DNA from 4 places in the Streptomyces sp. RLA131 genome. Region 2 is predicted to be linked to each of the others. Evidence: riboswitches for the same ligand, from Rfam matches in the RefSeq annotation. Region 2 holds a riboswitch; each other region holds the start of a gene.

Region 1 (4,140 bases), 3.0 Mb from region 2:
GGCGCTGCCGTGCCTGGCTCCTGACGTACGCCGGGTCCTGCCAGCGGGCCTTCTCCTCCCGCAGCTCCTTCACCCGGCGCTCCGTCTCCTGCGCCTGGCGGCGCTGGTCGGCGATGGCGCTGCGCTGGGCGATGTACTGCCGCATCGGGTACGCGAGCGCCACGACGAGCGCGCACACGACCAGCGCCAGTACGGCGGCCCGGCCCGTGAGGCGGTTACGGCGCGGTGCGACGGGGCCCCGGCCCGCGGCGCGGTACACCCTCGCCTGCGCCTGGGCGCCCAGCGCGCGGATCCGCGTCGCGGTGGAGAAGCGGTCCGGCACGTGCACCTCCGGTGAGGGTTCGCGTTGGGTCGGCGGCTGCGCCTGCCGGTCACCCTACGCGGCCGGGGGCCGCACACACCGGCACGCCGGTACGCCGGCTGCGGTTTCGTACCCGGCCCCCGGCCGGGAGCCGGGCTGTGGCCGGGTTGTGGCCGGGTTGTGGCCGGGCCACAACCCGGCGGGGCCGGAGATCAGCCCTTGAAGCGCGGGAACGCCGAGCGGCCCGCGTACACCGCGGCGTCGTCGAGGATCTCCTCGATGCGCAGCAGCTGGTTGTACTTGGCGACGCGCTCGGAGCGGGCCGGGGCGCCGGTCTTGATCTGGCCGCAGTTGGTGGCGACGGCCAGGTCGGCGATGGTGACGTCCTCGGTCTCACCGGAGCGGTGGGACATCATGCACTTGTAGCCGCTGCGCTGCGCGAGCTCGACGGCGTCGAGGGTCTCGGTGAGGGAGCCGATCTGGTTGACCTTCACCAGGAGCGCGTTGGCGGTGTTGTTGTCGATGCCCTTCTGCAGGCGCTCGGGGTTGGTGACGAACAGGTCGTCGCCGACGATCTGGACCTTGTCGCCGAGCTGGTCGGTGAGGGTCTTCCAGCCGTCCCAGTCGTCCTCGAACAGCGGGTCCTCGATGGAGACCAGCGGGTACGCGGCCACGAGCTCGGCGTAGTACGCGGTGAGTTCGGCGGCGGACAGCGCCTTGCCCTCGAACGAGTAGCTGCCGTCCTTGTAGAACTCGGAGGCGGCGACGTCGAGCGCCAGCGCGATGTCCTGGCCCGGGGTGTAACCGGCCTTCTTGATGGCCTCGACGATGAGGTCGAGAGCGGCGCGGTTGGAGTCGAGGTTGGGCGCGAAGCCGCCCTCGTCACCCAGACCGGTGGACAGGCCGCGCTCCTTCAGGACCGCCTTGAGGGTGTGGTAGACCTCGGCACCCCAGCGCAGGGCCTCGGAGAAGGACTCCGCGCCGATGGGCGCGATCATGAACTCCTGGATGTCCACGTTGGAGTCGGCGTGCGAGCCGCCGTTGAGGATGTTCATCATCGGGACCGGCAGCACGTGGGCGTTCGGGCCGCCCAGGTACCTGAACAGCGGCAGGTCCGAGGCCTCGGAGGCGGCGTGCGCGACGGCGAGCGACACGCCGAGGATGGCGTTGGCGCCGAGCGATGACTTGTCGGGGGTGGCGTCCAGGTCGAACATCGCCTGGTCGATCAGGCGCTGCTCGGTGGCGTCGTAGCCGACCAGCTCGGGGCCGATCTGCTCGATGACGGCGAGGACGGCCTTCTCCACGCCCTTGCCGAGGTAACGGCTCTTGTCGCCGTCCCGGAGTTCGAGGGCCTCGAAGGCGCCGGTGGAGGCACCGGACGGAACGGCGGCACGACCGGTGCTGCCGTCGTCGAGGCCGACCTCGACCTCGACGGTGGGGTTGCCTCGCGAGTCGAGGATTTCCCGGGCTACGACGACGTCGATGGACGGCACGTGAGTCTCCTTCTGGATGTCTCTATCTTTTTCGTGCTGAGCCTAACCGACCCGAAAAGCCCCGGCCGGGCACGCTTGGGGGAGAAGCGTGCCCGGCCGGGGAGCCGTGGGGGGTGGCGTCGCGGTGGACGCCCCCGGTCAGAGGTGCTTGCCGCAGATCGGCCAGGCGCCCTTGCCCTGGCTGGCCAGGACCTTCTCGGCGACGGCCATCTGCTGGCCCGAGGTCGCCAGGTCGGCGCGGGCGGCGTACTTGGTGCCGCCGTAAGCGGCCCAGGTCGAATTGGTGAACTGCAGGCCGCCGTAGAAGCCGTTGCCGGAGTTGATGTGCCAGTTTCCGGTGGACTCGCACATGGCGACCTTGGTCCACGCGGTGGCCGGAGCGGCGGAGGCGGAGGAGGCGGTCATCATCGGAACCGCGATCGCACCGGTGGCGACGGCACCGAGAGCGGCGAGACGGATCGACTTCGAGACACGACGGATCATGATCTGGGTTCCTCACCGGCGCCTGCGAGGTCAGCTGTCGGGTTCGGGCCGAGTGAGTGCCCGGCGCGGCGCGACGTGCGCGCAGCGCTTAACCCCGAGCCGCACGGAGCGGCGGACGACGGGCGTCCGGATCCGTACGGCGGCGAACCTGTGGGTCCCCCGCTCCTGCCTTCGGCGCTTTCGCGTCGACTGTTCCCGTCGGTCGGCGGCAGGACTCGGCGTTCCTGACCGGCGGGGCCCGCGGCGGCGAGCGATGTCGACCGTAAGCAAAGGCCGGGGGTGAGGACAATCCCCCCAAGATCGCCCATCGTTCGCTTTTTCACCCACCAGGAATGCGTGTCATTCCTGGTGGGAGCGGGTGAATCGGACAAGGAGGGACACCGCGGGCACAGACCTCCGGGAGAGGCTTGTCACAGGTGCTACTCCAGGTTCAGATACTCCCCGGGGTGGATCACACTCGGATCGTCACCGATCGCGCTCTTGTTGGCCTCGTACAGCGCGCGCCATCCGCCCGCCACGTCCTCCTCGGCCGCGATCCCGCAGAGCGAGTCGCCGTCACGTACGAGGTAGCGCCGGGCGGCCTCGGTGGTGGCGCCCTCGGTGGCGGCGGACTTCGTGCGGGCGACGACCTTGACGCTGTTGCGGGACAGCTCGCCCCAGGCGGCCAGGCCCGTGGGGCCGGTGGTCTCGGGCCGGGCGTGCCGGCCCTGGTTCCGGGAGGTGGCCGAGCCGGCCCGGGTGGCGGACGGATCGGGGCTCGTCGAGGACGCCGAGCCGGATGTCCCGTCGCTGTCGCCGGTGTCCGAGGCGTCGGCGGAGTCGCTGCCGGAATCGGTGTCGGAGCCCGTGCCACCGGAGTCCGTGCCGGAGGTGGTGGAGTCGTCGGTGGCGTCATCGGACGGCGTGGCGGTCGTGTCGCCCGTCGTGTCGTCCGTCGCGTCGTCGGTGGGGTCGGCGGAGGCCGAGGAGTCGTCACCGGTGACGGCGTCGGTCAGACCCGAGAGGTCGGCGCAGGTCGGCCACGCCTCGGGGCCGAGGGCGTCGAGGATCTCGTCGGCGACGGATATCTGCTCGTTCTGGCTGGCGAGGTCGGGGCGCTTGGCGTAGTCCTGGCCGCCGTACTGGTCCCAGGTCTCCTGGGTGATCTGCAGCCCGCCGTAGAACCCGTTGCCGGTGTTGGAGCTCCACAGGCCGCCGCTCTCGCAGACGGCGACCGCGTTCCAGGTCGAGTCGGAGACGGAGGTGTCGGCGGCCTGGGCTCCGCTCGCGGCGAAGAGCGGGAGCGCCATTCCGGCTCCGGTCGCCGCGACCACCACCACAGCGGTGGGTGCCTGGCGCGGTTTGCGGTGTCGGCCGTTCCCGGACTTCAGCATGCGATCGCCTTTCCTTTTCAAAGACTGCGACGACCGCAGAACGTAGCGGCGTTGGCCATGGCATCACAAGTCGATGTATCGGAGATCACGCCAAGATCACGACGGTGACGGAGCGTCAACTCCCTTATCCCTCCTGCTCAGGGCTCGACTACCGCTCCGGCGTGAAATTCACCGGTAGAGTTCGCAGTCCGCGCATGATCAGGCCACCCCGCCAGCGCAGCTCAGAGGGCTCGACGGCGAGATCGAGATCGGGCAGCCGGGTCAGCAGGGTGGCCAGTGCGCTCTGCGCCTCCAGGCGCGCCAACGGGGCGCCCAGGCAGTAGTGGATGCCGTGTCCGTAACCGAGGTGCTGGTTGTCGCGGCGGGTCAGATCGAGGGTGTCCGGGCTGTCGAAACGGGCCGGATCCCGGTCGGCGGCGGCCAGCACGACCAGCACCGGATCGCCGGCGGCGATCACCCGGCCGCCGATCGTCAGCGGCTCGGTCGCGAA
Region 2 (4,140 bases):
GAGGCCCAGGACGAGGAAGGCGCCGACCAGTGACCGACGTCGCACCCACCATGACGTTCCACCCGCAGCCGCAGGCCGGCGACCCCAGGCCCTGGGACTTCCCCGCCCCCGGCCGCGGAACCCTGCCCAACGGCCTGACCGTGCTGCGCAGCCACCGCCCCGGCCAGAAGGTCGTCGCCGTCGAGGTGCTGCTCGCGGCGCCGCTCGACGCCGAGCCCGAGGGCCTGGACGGCGTGGCCACCATCATGGCCCGCGCCTTCTCCGAGGGCACCGACAAGCACAGCGCCGAGGAGTTCGCCGCCGAGCTGGAGCGCTGCGGGGCCACGCTCGACGCCGCCGCCGACCACCCCGGCGTACGGGTCTCCCTGGAGGTCCCCGCCTCCCGGCTGGACAAGGCCCTGGGCCTGCTCTCCGACGCCCTGCGCGCGCCGGCCTTCCCCGACAGCGAGGTCGAGCGGCTGGTCAACAACCGCCTCGACGAGATCCCGCACGAGCTGGCCAACCCGGCCCGGCGCGCCGCCATGGCGCTGTCCAAGGAGCTGTTCGCCCCCGCGCTGCGCTGCTCCCGGCCGCGCCAGGGCACCGAGGAGACGGTCGCCCGGATCGACGCGGCGGCGGTGCGCTCCTTCTACGACACGCATGTGCGGCCCTCCACGTCGACCGTCGTGGTCGTCGGCGACCTCACCGGCATCGACCTCGACGCGCTGCTCACCGAGACGCTGGGGGAGTGGACCGGCAAGCCCGCCGAACGCCGGCCGCTGCCGCAGATCACCTCCGACGACCACGCCCGCGTCGTCGTCGTCGACCGCCCCGGCGCCGTCCAGACCCAGGTCCTCATCGGCCGCACCGGCTCCGACCGCCACGACCCGGTCTGGGCCGCACAGGTCCTCGGCACGTACTGCCTGGGCGGCACGCTCACCTCGCGGCTCGACCGCGTCCTGCGTGAGGAGAAGGGCTACACGTACGGCGTGCGGGCCTTCGGGCAGGTCCTGCTCTCCACCCCGGAGGGCACGGGTGCCTCGCTGATCGGCATCAGCGGTTCGGTGGCCACCGACGTCACCGCCCCGGCACTGGCCGACACCTGGCAGGTGCTGAGGACGCTCCGCGAGGACGGCCTCACCGACGAGGAGCGTGACGTCGCCGTCCAGAACCTCGTGGGTGTCGCGCCGCTGCGCTACGAGACGGCTTCCGCCGTCGCCGGCACGCTCGCCGACCAGGTCGAGCAGTACCTGCCCGACGACTACCAGGCCCAGCTGTACGCCCGCCTCGCGGCCACGGGCACGGTCGAGGCCACGGCGGCCGCGGTCAGCGCCTTCCCGCTGGACCGGCTCGTCGTCGTCCTCGTCGGGGACGCGGCGGCCATCGCCGAGCCCGTCAAGGCCCTCGGTATCGGCCCGGTGACGGTCTCCACGGCCCTCTGACGGGGCCCGCTCGTCCTCGGTCGCCGGACCGGCCGATCTTCGGCCGGTCCGGACCGAGGACGACCCGGCGGACCCGGCGGACCGACCCTGAGCCTGCCCACAACCGGGTCCCGCGGGGGTTATGTGGCATCGGGCACAATTGGGGCGTTTTATTTGGTGGGGGCCGGGGGGCGCGGTTAGCGTCGTCGCTCGTTGTCCGTAAGACAAGCCGCGTCCGGCGGCACCGGAGCAACGATCGCCGAGTCCCCGCAGGGCGTGAGCCTGGGGAGCCGGGGACCCACGTCGCGTAGTCCCCCTGGGGTGAATCGGGCGAGCCGCCCGTAGGAGACCTTCCTGCTCCGAACCCGTCAGCTAACCCGGTAGGCGAGAGGGAAGGAAAGGACTCCGCCTGCCATGGCGCTCACGTTCAGCATTCGCACGACCCTGGCCTGCGCCGCCGTGCTCGCGGCGACCACCACCGCCGGAGCCGCCGAGGCGGGAGCGGCCGGGACGGCGGCTCCCGGCACCGCGTTCAGCCGGTGCGCGGCCGTGACGGACACCCTGGTCACGCAGATCGCCGCGCAGGCGGACGCCCAGCACAAGGCGGCCGACGCGGCGCGCAAGAAGGCCGAGCAGGCCCGCGCCGAGCAGGCCCGCGAGAAGGCCAGGGCGAAGGCCAGGGCCCAGGCCGCGGCGAAGGAGCGGGCGAAGAGGTCGGCGGCGGCCGGGCAGCGCGCGGCCCGGTCGGTGCCGGGTGCCCGGGGGAGTCTGACGGGCTGGATGAAGCCGGTCGCCTCGTCGATATCCACGCCGTACCACGCCACGAGCAGCCTGTGGTCCTCCGGCTATCACACCGGTTCGGACTTCGCGGCCGCGACGGGCACCCCGGTGCACGCGATCGGTCCGGCCACCGTGGTGGAGGCGGGCTGGGGCGGCTCGTACGGCAACAACGTGATCCTGCGGATGTCCGACGGGATGTACGTGCTGTACGGCCATCTGTCCTCGATCGGCGTCTCCGTCGGCGAGACGGTGACCGCCGGCCGTCAGCTCGGTCTGTCCGGCGCCACCGGCAACGTCACCGGGCCGCATCTGCACCTTGAGGTGCGCACCAGCCAGAGCTACGGCTCCGACGTCGACCCCGTCGCGTATCTGCGCAAGCACGGCGTGGCGGTCTGACCGGGCGCGTCCCCCACCGCGTCCCCCCACGGCGTCCCCACGGCGTCTCCCACGGCGTTCCCCCGCGGCGAAGGCCCCGGCTCCCCCGGCCGGGGCCTTCGTGTGTCCAAAAATACTTGCTGAATTAGGGACTCCCGTCGGAATCCCGACTGTGCTGGAATAGAGTCGCCGAAGAAACACCGATCTTCGCGTTACGCGGGGATTAAACCGGACGGGGAATGAAGGGACCGGCGATGTGGGATCGGACGTGAACGGGACGGGCGGCGCAGGGCGTCGTATTTCCGCCCAAGCGGTGTGCACGGCGATCCGTGACGACATCATCAGCGGCTTCTATCCGCCGGGCGGCCGGCTGACCGAGGAGCTGCTGGCCAAGCGCTACGGCGTGTCACGGGTCCCGGTCCGTGAGGCGCTGCGCACGCTGGAGTCCGAGGGGTTCGTGCGCACCCGCAGACACGCCGGGGCCTCGGTCGCGGAGCCCACCGAGCAGGAGGCGGCGGACCTGCTGGAGATCCGCGGTCTGCTGGAGCCGCTGGGCGCGGCGCGTGCCGCGCAGCGGCGTACGGAGGCGCACATCAAGGTGCTGCGCGGTCTGGTGCGGCTCGGGCAGGAACGTTCCCTGCAGGGGCAGTTGTCCGATCTGCCCTCGTTGGACGGCTGGTTCCACGAGACGCTGGCGCAGGCCTCCGGCAGTCCCACCCTGGTGGCTCTGCTCACGCAGCTGCGGCACAAGATCGCGTGGGTGTACGCGGTGGACTCGCCGGGGCGCGCCGTGGAGTCCTGGGAGGAGCACGGGGCGATCGTGGACGCGGTGGCCCGCGGTGACTCCGAGCGGGCCCGCAAGCTGGCGACGGCGCACGTGGAGCGGTCGGCCGGGGTGCACCGGCTGCGGCGTTCGGCGCGGGGCGCGACCGTGCGGTGAGGAACTGGAAACACGGCGTACACACGACGGGCGGCCGCGTTTAACAGAAGTGCCGTATACAACTGAGAAGAATTGCGCCGGAGCTTGCCGGAGATATTCTGATGCGTAATTCCGCTGTGCCCTGCGCGGATTTCCGGGCCGAATGACGCCCGAAAGGCGAAGTGGCGGGGCTGCGAAATCCGGACGGATTTTCGCGGCCCCGCCACCATTCGCGGAAGGCCGGGTCAGACGGTCTCCGGCAGCTCGTCGAGCCCCTTGGTGACGAGCTCGGCCAGCTGGTCGAGCGCCGCCTCGGCGCCCTCGGCGTCGGAGGCCAGCACGATCTCCTCGCCGCCCTGCGCGCCGAGGCCGAGGACGGCCAGCATGGACGCGGCGTTGGCCGGGGTGCCGCCGGGCTTGGCGATCGTCACGGGCACGCCGAGGCCCGTCACCGAACGGACGAAGATCGAAGCGGGGCGTGCGTGCAGGCCCTCCGGCCAGCCGACGGTGACGTGGCGCTCAGCCATGGTGGTGTCCTCCGGGTCGTTCCAGGTTGTCTAGACCAGTCTCCCACGAGGCGCAGCCGCGCCGGAGACCGCTTCGTCATATCGTCGCACTGATCCGGTACGTCCCCTTACGCTTGGCCCATGACCACTCCGCCGCTCT
Region 3 (4,140 bases), 1.3 Mb from region 2:
GCATGTGCGGGAAGACACCGTCCTCCATGCCGGTCAGGAAGACGACGGGGAACTCCAGCCCCTTCGCGGTGTGCAGGGTCATCAGTGTGATGACGCCACCGCCGTCGCCCTCCTCGCCGTCCGGGATCTGGTCGGAGTCGGCGACCAGCGCGACCCGTTCCAGGAAGTCCGCCAGGGTGCCCGGCTCGTCGTCGGTGCGGTCCTGCTCGTACTCCAGGGCCACGGCGGCGAGTTCCTGCAGGTTCTCCACCCGGGTCTCGTCCTGCGGGTCGGTCGAGGCCTGCAACTCCGCCAGGTAGCCGGTGCGTTCGAGCACGGCCTCCAGGACGGTGGCCGGCCCGGCGCCGGACTCCACGACGGTGCGCAGCTCCTCCAGCAGCTCGTTGAACCGCTTCACCGCGTTGGCCGAGCGCGCGGCCATGCCGTAGGCCTCGTCGACCCGGCGCAGGGCGGCGGCGAAGGAGATCTTCTCCCGCAGCGCCAGTGCCTCCAGCATGGCCTCGGCGCGGTCGCCGATGCCGCGCTTGGGCACGTTCAGGATCCGCCGCAGCGGCACGGTGTCCTCGGGGTTGGCGAGCACGCGCAGATACGCGAGGACGTCGCGGACCTCCTTGCGCTCGTAGAAGCGCACCCCGCCGACGACCTTGTAGGGCAGCCCGACCCGGATGAAGACCTCTTCGAAGACCCGGGACTGGGCGTTCGTGCGGTAGAAGACCGCCACATCGCCGGGCCTGGAGTCCCCGGCGTCCGTCAGCCGGTCGATCTCGTCGGCGATGTACTGCGCCTCGTCGTGCTCCTGGTCGGCGACATAGCCGGTGATGACGGGGCCGTCGCCGGACTCCGTCCACAGGTTCTTGGGACGCCGCGAGGCGTTGCGCTCGATGACGGCGTTGGCGGCGGTGAGGATGGTCTGCGTGGAGCGGTAGTTCTGCTCCAGCAGGATGGTCCGCGCCTGCGGGTAGTCCTCCTCGAACTGGAGGATGTTGCGGATGGTGGCGCCGCGGAAGGCGTAGATCGACTGGTCCGCGTCACCCACCACGCACAGCTCGGCCGGATCCTCCACGCCTTCCGACGTGCCGACCAGCTCGCGCACCAGGGTGTACTGGGCGTGGTTGGTGTCCTGGTACTCGTCGACCAGTACGTGGCGGAAGCGCCGCCGGTAGTGCTCGGCCACGTCGGGGAAGGCCTGGAGCAGGTTGACCGTGGTCATGATGATGTCGTCGAAGTCCAGGGCGTTGGCCTCGCGCAGCCGGGACTGGTAGAGCACATACGCCTCGGCGAGCTTCTTCTCGAAGGGGTTCTCCGCCTGGCCGGCGAAGGTCTCCTCGTCGATCAGCTCGTTCTTGAGGTTGGAGACCTTGGCGCTGAAGGACTTCGGCGGGTACTGCTTCGGGTCGAGGTCGAGATCCCGGCAGACCAGGGCCATCAGCCGCTTGGAGTCGGCGCCGTCGTAGATCGAGAAGCTGGAGGTGAAGCCGAGCCGCTTGCTCTCCCGCCGCAGGATGCGCACGCACGCGCTGTGGAAGGTCATCACCCACATGGCATTGGCGCGCGGGCCGACCAGCTGCTCGACGCGCTCCTTCATCTCGCCGGCGGCCTTGTTGGTGAAGGTGATCGCCAGGATCTCGCCCGGGTGCACATGGCGGGTCGCCAGCAGGTGGGCGATCCGGTGGGTCAGCACCCGGGTCTTGCCGGAACCGGCGCCCGCGACGATGAGCAGCGGGCCCCCCGCGTGCTCGACGGCCGCGCGCTGCTGCTCGTTGAGCCCTTCGAGCAGCGCGGCGGCGTCCAGTACCGGCCGGTGGGCGCCGTCGCGGTAGTACGCGTCCCGCTCGACGGGCACGTCGAAGTGACCGCCGAACAGGTCGTGCGGAACCGGCTCCGGCGCGGGCGTCTCCTCCGGGGGCGGAGGCGGGCCGTCGGCCGGTTCGAGGTGGGCCAGGAAGCTGTCGTCAAAGAGGCTGCTCATCGCCTCCCGAGTCTAGGCCGTGCCACCGACAGTCCCTGCCGGAACGTGTACGTACGGTAGAGGTCACACATGGGTTTCCGGACATATCGAACATCAGTCTTCCCAAGGACCACTCCCGTTGATTACGGTTCCGCATCAGGTGGCCCGCTCCTCCGGCGGTGACCGTGCCGTCACGGGCCGCCTTCGCTGAGTCCGGCGCGAGCCGGAGCCGGGGACCCACGTACGACGACCTTGGGGTGAATCGGTCCTTCGCGGACCGTAGGGCGGCCTTCCGATGCCCGAACCCGACAGCTAACCCGGTAAGCGGTCAACGGAAGGAGCCGCCTGCCTTGGCGACCCACCGCAAACCCCGCACCGGCATACTCACCGCCCCCGGCCCGCGTGCGGCCGTGGGGCTCACGACCGCCGCACTGGCGACGGTCACTCTCTTCGGGGAGAGCGCGAGCGCGGCACCCAGCGCCGGCAGCACCACGGTGGCCATCAAGAAGGTCCAGGCGAAGGTCGACAAGCTCTACGAGCAGGCCGAGGCCTCCACCGAGCGCTACAACGCGGCCAAGGACAAGGCCGAGAAGCAGCGCACCGCCGCCGACAAGCTCCTGGACGAGGTCTCCCGCAAGACCGCCAAGCTCAACGACACCCGGGACCAGCTCGGCGAGTACGCGGCCGCCCAGTACCGCAGCGGCGGCCTGGACAGCACGACCACCTATCTGCTGGCCAACGACCCGCAGCAACTCCTTGAGAACGCGCACGTGATGGACCGGATGTCCGGCCGCACCGAAACGGCGCTGGAGACCTTCCGCACCCAGCAGATGGAGGTCGCCAAGCAGCGCGGCGAGGCCGTGGAGAGCCTGGCCAAGCTGGACGCCGCGCAGAAGGAGCTCAGCAAGGAGAAGAAGGCCGTCCAGGAGAAGCTGACGGCCGCCCAGAAGCTGCTGAACGGCCTCACCGCCAAGGAGAAGGCGCGGCTGGCGGCGCTGAAGAAGAAGCAGGAGCAGGCCGCCGCGGCGAAGGCCGCGGCCACGGTGCACTCCTCGACCAGCGGCAGCGCCAGTACGAGCACAAGCACGAGCACCGGTTCCAGCAGCAGCACGAGCGCCAAGGCCGCCAAGGCGATCGCCTTCGCCCAGGCCCAGCGCGGCAAGCCGTACGTGTGGGGCGCCACCGGCCCCAACTCCTACGACTGCTCGGGGCTCACCCAGGCGTCATGGGCCGCCGCCGGGGTCTCGATCCCGCGGACCGCCGCCGCGCAGTACAGCTACGGCACCAAGGTCAGCGCGTCCGACCTCCAGCCGGGGGACCTGGTGTTCTTCTACTCGGGCATCAGCCACGTCGGCCTCTACATCGGCAACGGCCAGATGATCCACGCCCCGCACACCGGCACGGTCGTCAAGATCGCGCCGATCAGCGAGATGCCGATCGTCGGCTACGCCCGGATGGCCTGAGCGGACGAAGGGCCCGCGGCGGCACAGCCCCGCGGCGGGCCCGGCCCCGCGGCGGGCCCGGCCGGGCCCGACCGGGCTCAGGTCCACAGCACCGCGATGAAGATGTTGGCGATGGTCAGGGCGCCCACCGCGCCGAAAACCGCCGCCGGCTGCCGTTCCTCGTCCCGCTTGACGTAGACCAGGCCCAGGATCACCACCAGGACGGCCAGCTTCACGCCGATCTTGATGTTGTTGACGGGCTGGTCGTCGGCCTGGTTCAGGCCCACCAGCAGGGCACCGGTCACCAGCATCGTCAGTGCGCCGTGCAGCATCCCGGGCACGAAGCGGGCCTCGCCGCGCCCCATGGCCTTCATCTGGGTGAGGAAGCCGCCGAGCAGTGCCGCGATGCCGATGATGTGCAGGCCGACGACGAAGTGAATGAGTACGTCCATGGCACAGGACCATAGCCAGGCCCATAGCAGCCCCCGACACCCAGGTGTGCCTCAATCACCTCATCGGTCACAGACGGTCGGCGAACGGGCGGAACGCCCGTCGAACAGCGGTCATCCCCGGTCGGTTACCGGACGAATCAAAGCAGTCCCGCGCTCCTGCCCGCCCCCGGGTGACGGGCAGGTTTAGCGTCCTCCTCCAGGTGGCCGATCCCCACTGCCGGCGAGCAAGCGCCGGCACGGCCGCCCCCGCCGAGGATCCGGCGGCGGCCGCCCCCCGTGCGGCCGCCGCCGGATCGCG
Region 4 (4,140 bases), 1.3 Mb from region 2:
GGTGTGGATGACCGGGTCGGCGTCGTCGTCCGTGCCGTCGGGACGCCACAGCGGCATGGCGACCACTCCGGGGTCGACCAGTTCGAAGCCCTCGAAGAAACGTTCCACCTCGGGGCGCGAGCGCATCACCAGCGGGGAGCCGATGTTGCGGTAGACGCCCTCGACCCGGTCGCCCTGCTCCGGGAGCCGGGGGCCGCCGTCGGTGGAGGCATGGGTGAGCACCAGCAGGCTGCCGGGGGCGAGCGCGTCGCGCAGTTCGGCGACGGCCTTGCGCGGCTCGTCGGCGTCCTCCAGGAAGTGCAGTACGGCGACGAGCAGCAGGGCCACCGGACGGTCGAGGTCGAGGAGCCGGCCGACCGCCTCGCTGTCGAGGATGTCCCGGGGGGTGCGCAGGTCGGCGGAGACGATGTCGGCGCGTTCGTTGCCGGCCAGGACCGACCGGCTGTGCGCGACGGCGACCGGGTCGTGGTCGACGTAGACGACGGCGGCGCCGGGGCTGGCGGCCTGGGCGACCTCGTGGACGTTGCCGAAGGTGGGTATCCCGGAGCCGATGTCGAGGAACTGGGTGACGCCCTGGTCCACTGCGTGTCTGACGGCGCGGCGCATGAACGCCCGGTTCGCCTGCATGATTTTCGGCAGCCCGGGGAAGACCTCGATCGCCCGCCGTCCCGCTTCCCGGTCTGCCTCGAAGTTGTGCGAACCGCCGAGGTAGTAGTCGTAGATGCGGGACACGCTCGGCACCGACACGTCGATGCCCTGCGGTGCCCAGGCGGGACGCTCCACCATCTGTTGTCTCCAGCTCGTCAGGCGTTCGGCAGAAAGTCAGTAGTGCGCAGTCAGGCTACTGATCGCCAGTTCGAGAGGGAACAACAAACGGAAATATCAGGTCCGTTTCGGTCACGGGACAAAGGCATGTGCCTGTCCCCGCCGCCGCGGGAACAGGCACATGGGTCCTGACTGAGAGCCAGGCTCTGAAGTCACGCCCTGACGGGGCTGCCTCAGATGCTCACACCGTGGGCGCGGAGGTAGGCCAGCGGGTCCAGGTCCGAGCCGTAGTTCGGGGAGGTGCGGATCTCGAAGTGCAGGTGCGGGCCGGTGACGTTACCGGTCGCGCCGGACAGGCCGAGCTGCTGGCCCTCGGAGACGGACTGGCCGGCCGAGACCGCGATCGAGGACAGGTGCGCGTACTGGGCGTACTTGCCGTCGGCGAGCCGCAGGACGACCTGGTTGCCGTAGGCACCGCCCCAACCGGCCGAGACCACGGTGGCGTTGGCGATGGCCTTGACCCGGGTACCGGTCGGGACGACGAAGTCCTGGCCGGTGTGGTAGCCGCTGGACCACATGGCACCGGCCGTGCGGTAGGCGGTGCCGAGGATGGCGCCGTCGACCGGGCGGGTGTAGCCGGAGGCGCTGCTCTGGGCGGCGGAGGAGGACTTGGCCGCGGACGACGTGGTCGCCGGGGCGGTGCTCTTGCGCGGGGTGACGACCGCGGACCTGGTGGTCTTGGCGGTCGAGGCGGCGGCCTTCTGGCCGAGCGTCAGAACCTGGTTGGGGTAGATCAGGTTCGGGTTGCCGCCGATGACGCTCTTGTTGTCGGAGTACAGCTCCTGCCAGCCACCGGCGACGTCCTGGGCGTCGGCGATCTTGGAGAGCGTGTCGCCGCCGGCGACCCGGTAGGTCTTGGCGGTGGACTTCGAGGAGGACGCCGGGGAGGAAGCGGCCGGGGCCTTGGCCTCCGTGGCCTTCTTCGGGGCGGCCGCGGGGGTGGAGGCCGCCGGGGCGGAGGAGGTGTCGGCCATGGCCTGGGTCAGTCCGGCCTTGGGGCCGCACACCGGCCAGGCCTGCGGGCCCTGGACCGCCAGGACCTTCTCGGCGATGGCGATCTGCTGCGCCTTGGTGGCCAGGTCGGCACGGGGGGCGTACGTGGTGCCGCCGAAGCCCGCCCAGGTGCTCTGGGTGAACTGCAGGCCACCGTAGAAGCCGTTACCCGTGTTGATGCTCCAGTTGTTGGTGCTCTCGCAGGTGGCGACCTTGTCCCAGGTGCTCACCGAGGCGGCGCGGGCGCCGGTGGCGCCGACCATGGGGAGCGCGATGGCCGCACCGGTGGTGCCGGCGACAACGCCGATCCGGGTGAAACGGTTTGCGCGGACACGACGGTGCTTTCCCTTTGCGGGCATGCGGAATTCCTCTCCGGCGCCTGCGAGGTAAGCTGTCGGGTTCGGGCTGGAGATGCCCGGCCACAGGCAGGCCGGAACAAACGGCACTGCACTGCGACTTAACCCCAAGCCGTTCCGGTCCTCCGGCTACGGCGATTACCTGGGTCCCCCGCTCCTGCCCTGAGCGTTCAGTGTTGGCCACCGGGCGGCGGCAGGATTCGGCGTTCCGCCCGACAGAATCCCGAAGGCATTTGACCTGCGGGACTGCGAAGCTAAACGACGGTGTCCGGCCAGAGCAAGGTGTCCAAACATAGGATCAAGAGGACTGCAACTTGATCTTAGAATTCGATGACGTTAGGTGAGAAGTGTCCGCTCTGTGTGCACAAAATGCTGACCGTCCGTAACTCGATCAATTTATGGAGTCACAGAATGGGGTTAATGTGGACAGATAGCGACAGGGGTGTTCCGTACGGTATTTCATGAGTGACACCCGTCACCCGTGGGCGATTTGCCCCGACTCATCCGGTCACGCATGGAAAGTGGCCCCGCGGCGCATGTCTTGGTCATGACTTCTCAGCCCCCCGTGGTTCTCGATCCGACCGGCGCCGACATCCACGCGGAAGGCGCCCGCTTACGCGAGCGCGGTCCGGTCACCCTGATCGAACTGCCGGGCGGGGTGCGCGCCTGGTCCGTGACCAGCCAGGACCTGCTCAAGCGGCTGCTCACCGACCCCCGGGTCTCCAAGGACGCCCGCCGGCACTGGCCGGCCTTCATCAACGGCGCGATACCGCAGGACTGGCCACTGTTCGTCTGGGTCGCCGTGACCAGCATGCTGAACGCCTACGGTGCCGACCACCGGCGGCTGCGCCGGCTGGTCGCCCCCGCCTTCACCGCCCGCCGCACCGCCGCCCTGCGCCCCCGTGTCGAGGAGATCACCGAAGGACTGCTCGACCGGCTCGCCGCCACACCCCCCGGAACCCCGGCCGACCTGAGGGCCTCCTTCGCCTATCCGATCCCCATCCAGGTGATCACCGAGCTGATGGGCGTGCCCGAGCGACTGCGCGAGGGACTGCGGACCTGCGTGGACCGCGGCTTCGACACCTCGCTCACCCCGGCGGAGTCGATGGCCAACTACCACCGGATGTACGGGATCCTGCGCGACCTGGCCGCGACCCGGCGGGCCGAGCCCGGCGACGACCTGACCAGCGCCCTGATCGCCGCCCACGACGCGGAGGACGGATCGGCGCTGAGCGAGTCCGAACTGCTCGACACCCTGCTGCTGATCATCGCCGCCGGGCACGAGACCACGGTCAACCTCATCGACAACGCCGTCCATGCCCTGCTCACCCACCCCGGGCAGCTGGAACTGGTCCGCACCGGGCAGGTCGGCTGGGCGGACGTCATCGAGGAGACGCTGCGCACCGAGGCACCGCTGGCCCATCTGCCGCTGCGCTACGCGGTCGAGGACATCGAGGCGGGCGGCGTGCTGATCGCCCGGGGCGACGCGATCCTGGCCTCGTACGCCGCCGCCGGGCGCGACCCCGGGGTCCACGGCGAGGACGCCGGCCGCTTCGACGCGGCGCGCCCGGGCAAGGAGCATCTGGCCTTCGGCCACGGCGTCCACCACTGCCTGGGCGCGCCGCTGGCCCGGCTGGAGGCGGAGATCGCGCTACCGGCCCTGTTCGCGCGGTTCCCCGGCCTCACACTGGCCGTACCCCCGGAGGAGCTGCGGCCGATCAGCTCGTTCATCTCGCACGGACACCGCACCCTGCCCTGCACCTGGTAGCGGGCGGCGAACGAGGACGAACCCGCCGCCACCTGACGGGCGGGCCGCCGCGCGTCATGGATTCTCCAGCGCCGGGCCGGTAGGCTCACAATCCCGCACATTTTCCAACAGCAATCCCTGGAGCCCTCGCGTGAGCTACCTCGCGGCCGACGACCGTTACGACTCCATGGAGTACCGCCGCTGCGGCCGCAGCGGCGT

What was found. A riboswitch is a leader RNA that binds a small molecule or an ion and turns the genes downstream of it on or off. The one in region 2 is predicted to bind cyclic di-AMP.
Region 1: linked by a shared signal. The riboswitch ahead of RWE79_RS15865 (transglycosylase family protein) and the one ahead of RWE79_RS29570 (M23 family metallopeptidase) in region 2 are both predicted to bind cyclic di-AMP.
Region 3: linked by a shared signal. The riboswitch ahead of RWE79_RS23880 (C40 family peptidase) and the one ahead of RWE79_RS29570 (M23 family metallopeptidase) in region 2 are both predicted to bind cyclic di-AMP.
Region 4: linked by a shared signal. The riboswitch ahead of RWE79_RS35670 (transglycosylase family protein) and the one ahead of RWE79_RS29570 (M23 family metallopeptidase) in region 2 are both predicted to bind cyclic di-AMP.

Annotation. Positions count from the first base shown of each region.
Region 1 is NZ_JBWDOQ010000002.1:3,293,122-3,297,261, forward strand. It holds gene RWE79_RS15855 (FtsB family cell division protein) at 1-322, opposite strand, end outside; gene eno (phosphopyruvate hydratase) at 514-1,794, opposite strand; partial or broken gene RWE79_RS15865 (transglycosylase family protein) at 1,936-2,277, opposite strand; cyclic di-AMP (ydaO/yuaA leader) riboswitch at 2,282-2,464, opposite strand; gene RWE79_RS15870 (transglycosylase family protein) at 2,697-3,650, opposite strand; gene RWE79_RS15875 (cytochrome P450 family protein) at 3,799-4,140, opposite strand, start outside.
Region 2 is NZ_JBWDOQ010000002.1:6,332,909-6,337,048, forward strand. It holds gene RWE79_RS29560 (M16 family metallopeptidase) at 1-33, shown strand, start outside; gene RWE79_RS29565 (M16 family metallopeptidase) at 30-1,421, shown strand; cyclic di-AMP (ydaO/yuaA leader) riboswitch at 1,648-1,802, shown strand; gene RWE79_RS29570 (M23 family metallopeptidase) at 1,815-2,576, shown strand; gene RWE79_RS29575 (GntR family transcriptional regulator) at 2,812-3,495, shown strand; gene RWE79_RS29580 (HPr family phosphocarrier protein) at 3,720-4,001, opposite strand; gene RWE79_RS29585 (bifunctional acetate--CoA ligase family protein/GNAT family N-acetyltransferase) at 4,122-4,140, shown strand, end outside.
Region 3 is NZ_JBWDOQ010000002.1:5,022,154-5,026,293, reverse strand. It holds gene pcrA (DNA helicase PcrA) at 1-1,969, opposite strand, end outside; cyclic di-AMP (ydaO/yuaA leader) riboswitch at 2,144-2,290, shown strand; gene RWE79_RS23880 (C40 family peptidase) at 2,299-3,411, shown strand; gene RWE79_RS23875 (hypothetical protein) at 3,489-3,842, opposite strand.
Region 4 is NZ_JBWDOQ010000002.1:7,681,561-7,685,700, reverse strand. It holds gene RWE79_RS35675 (SAM-dependent methyltransferase) at 1-783, opposite strand, end outside; gene RWE79_RS35670 (transglycosylase family protein) at 999-2,177, opposite strand; cyclic di-AMP (ydaO/yuaA leader) riboswitch at 2,180-2,353, opposite strand; gene RWE79_RS35665 (cytochrome P450 family protein) at 2,722-3,942, shown strand; gene RWE79_RS35660 (aldo/keto reductase) at 4,073-4,140, shown strand, end outside.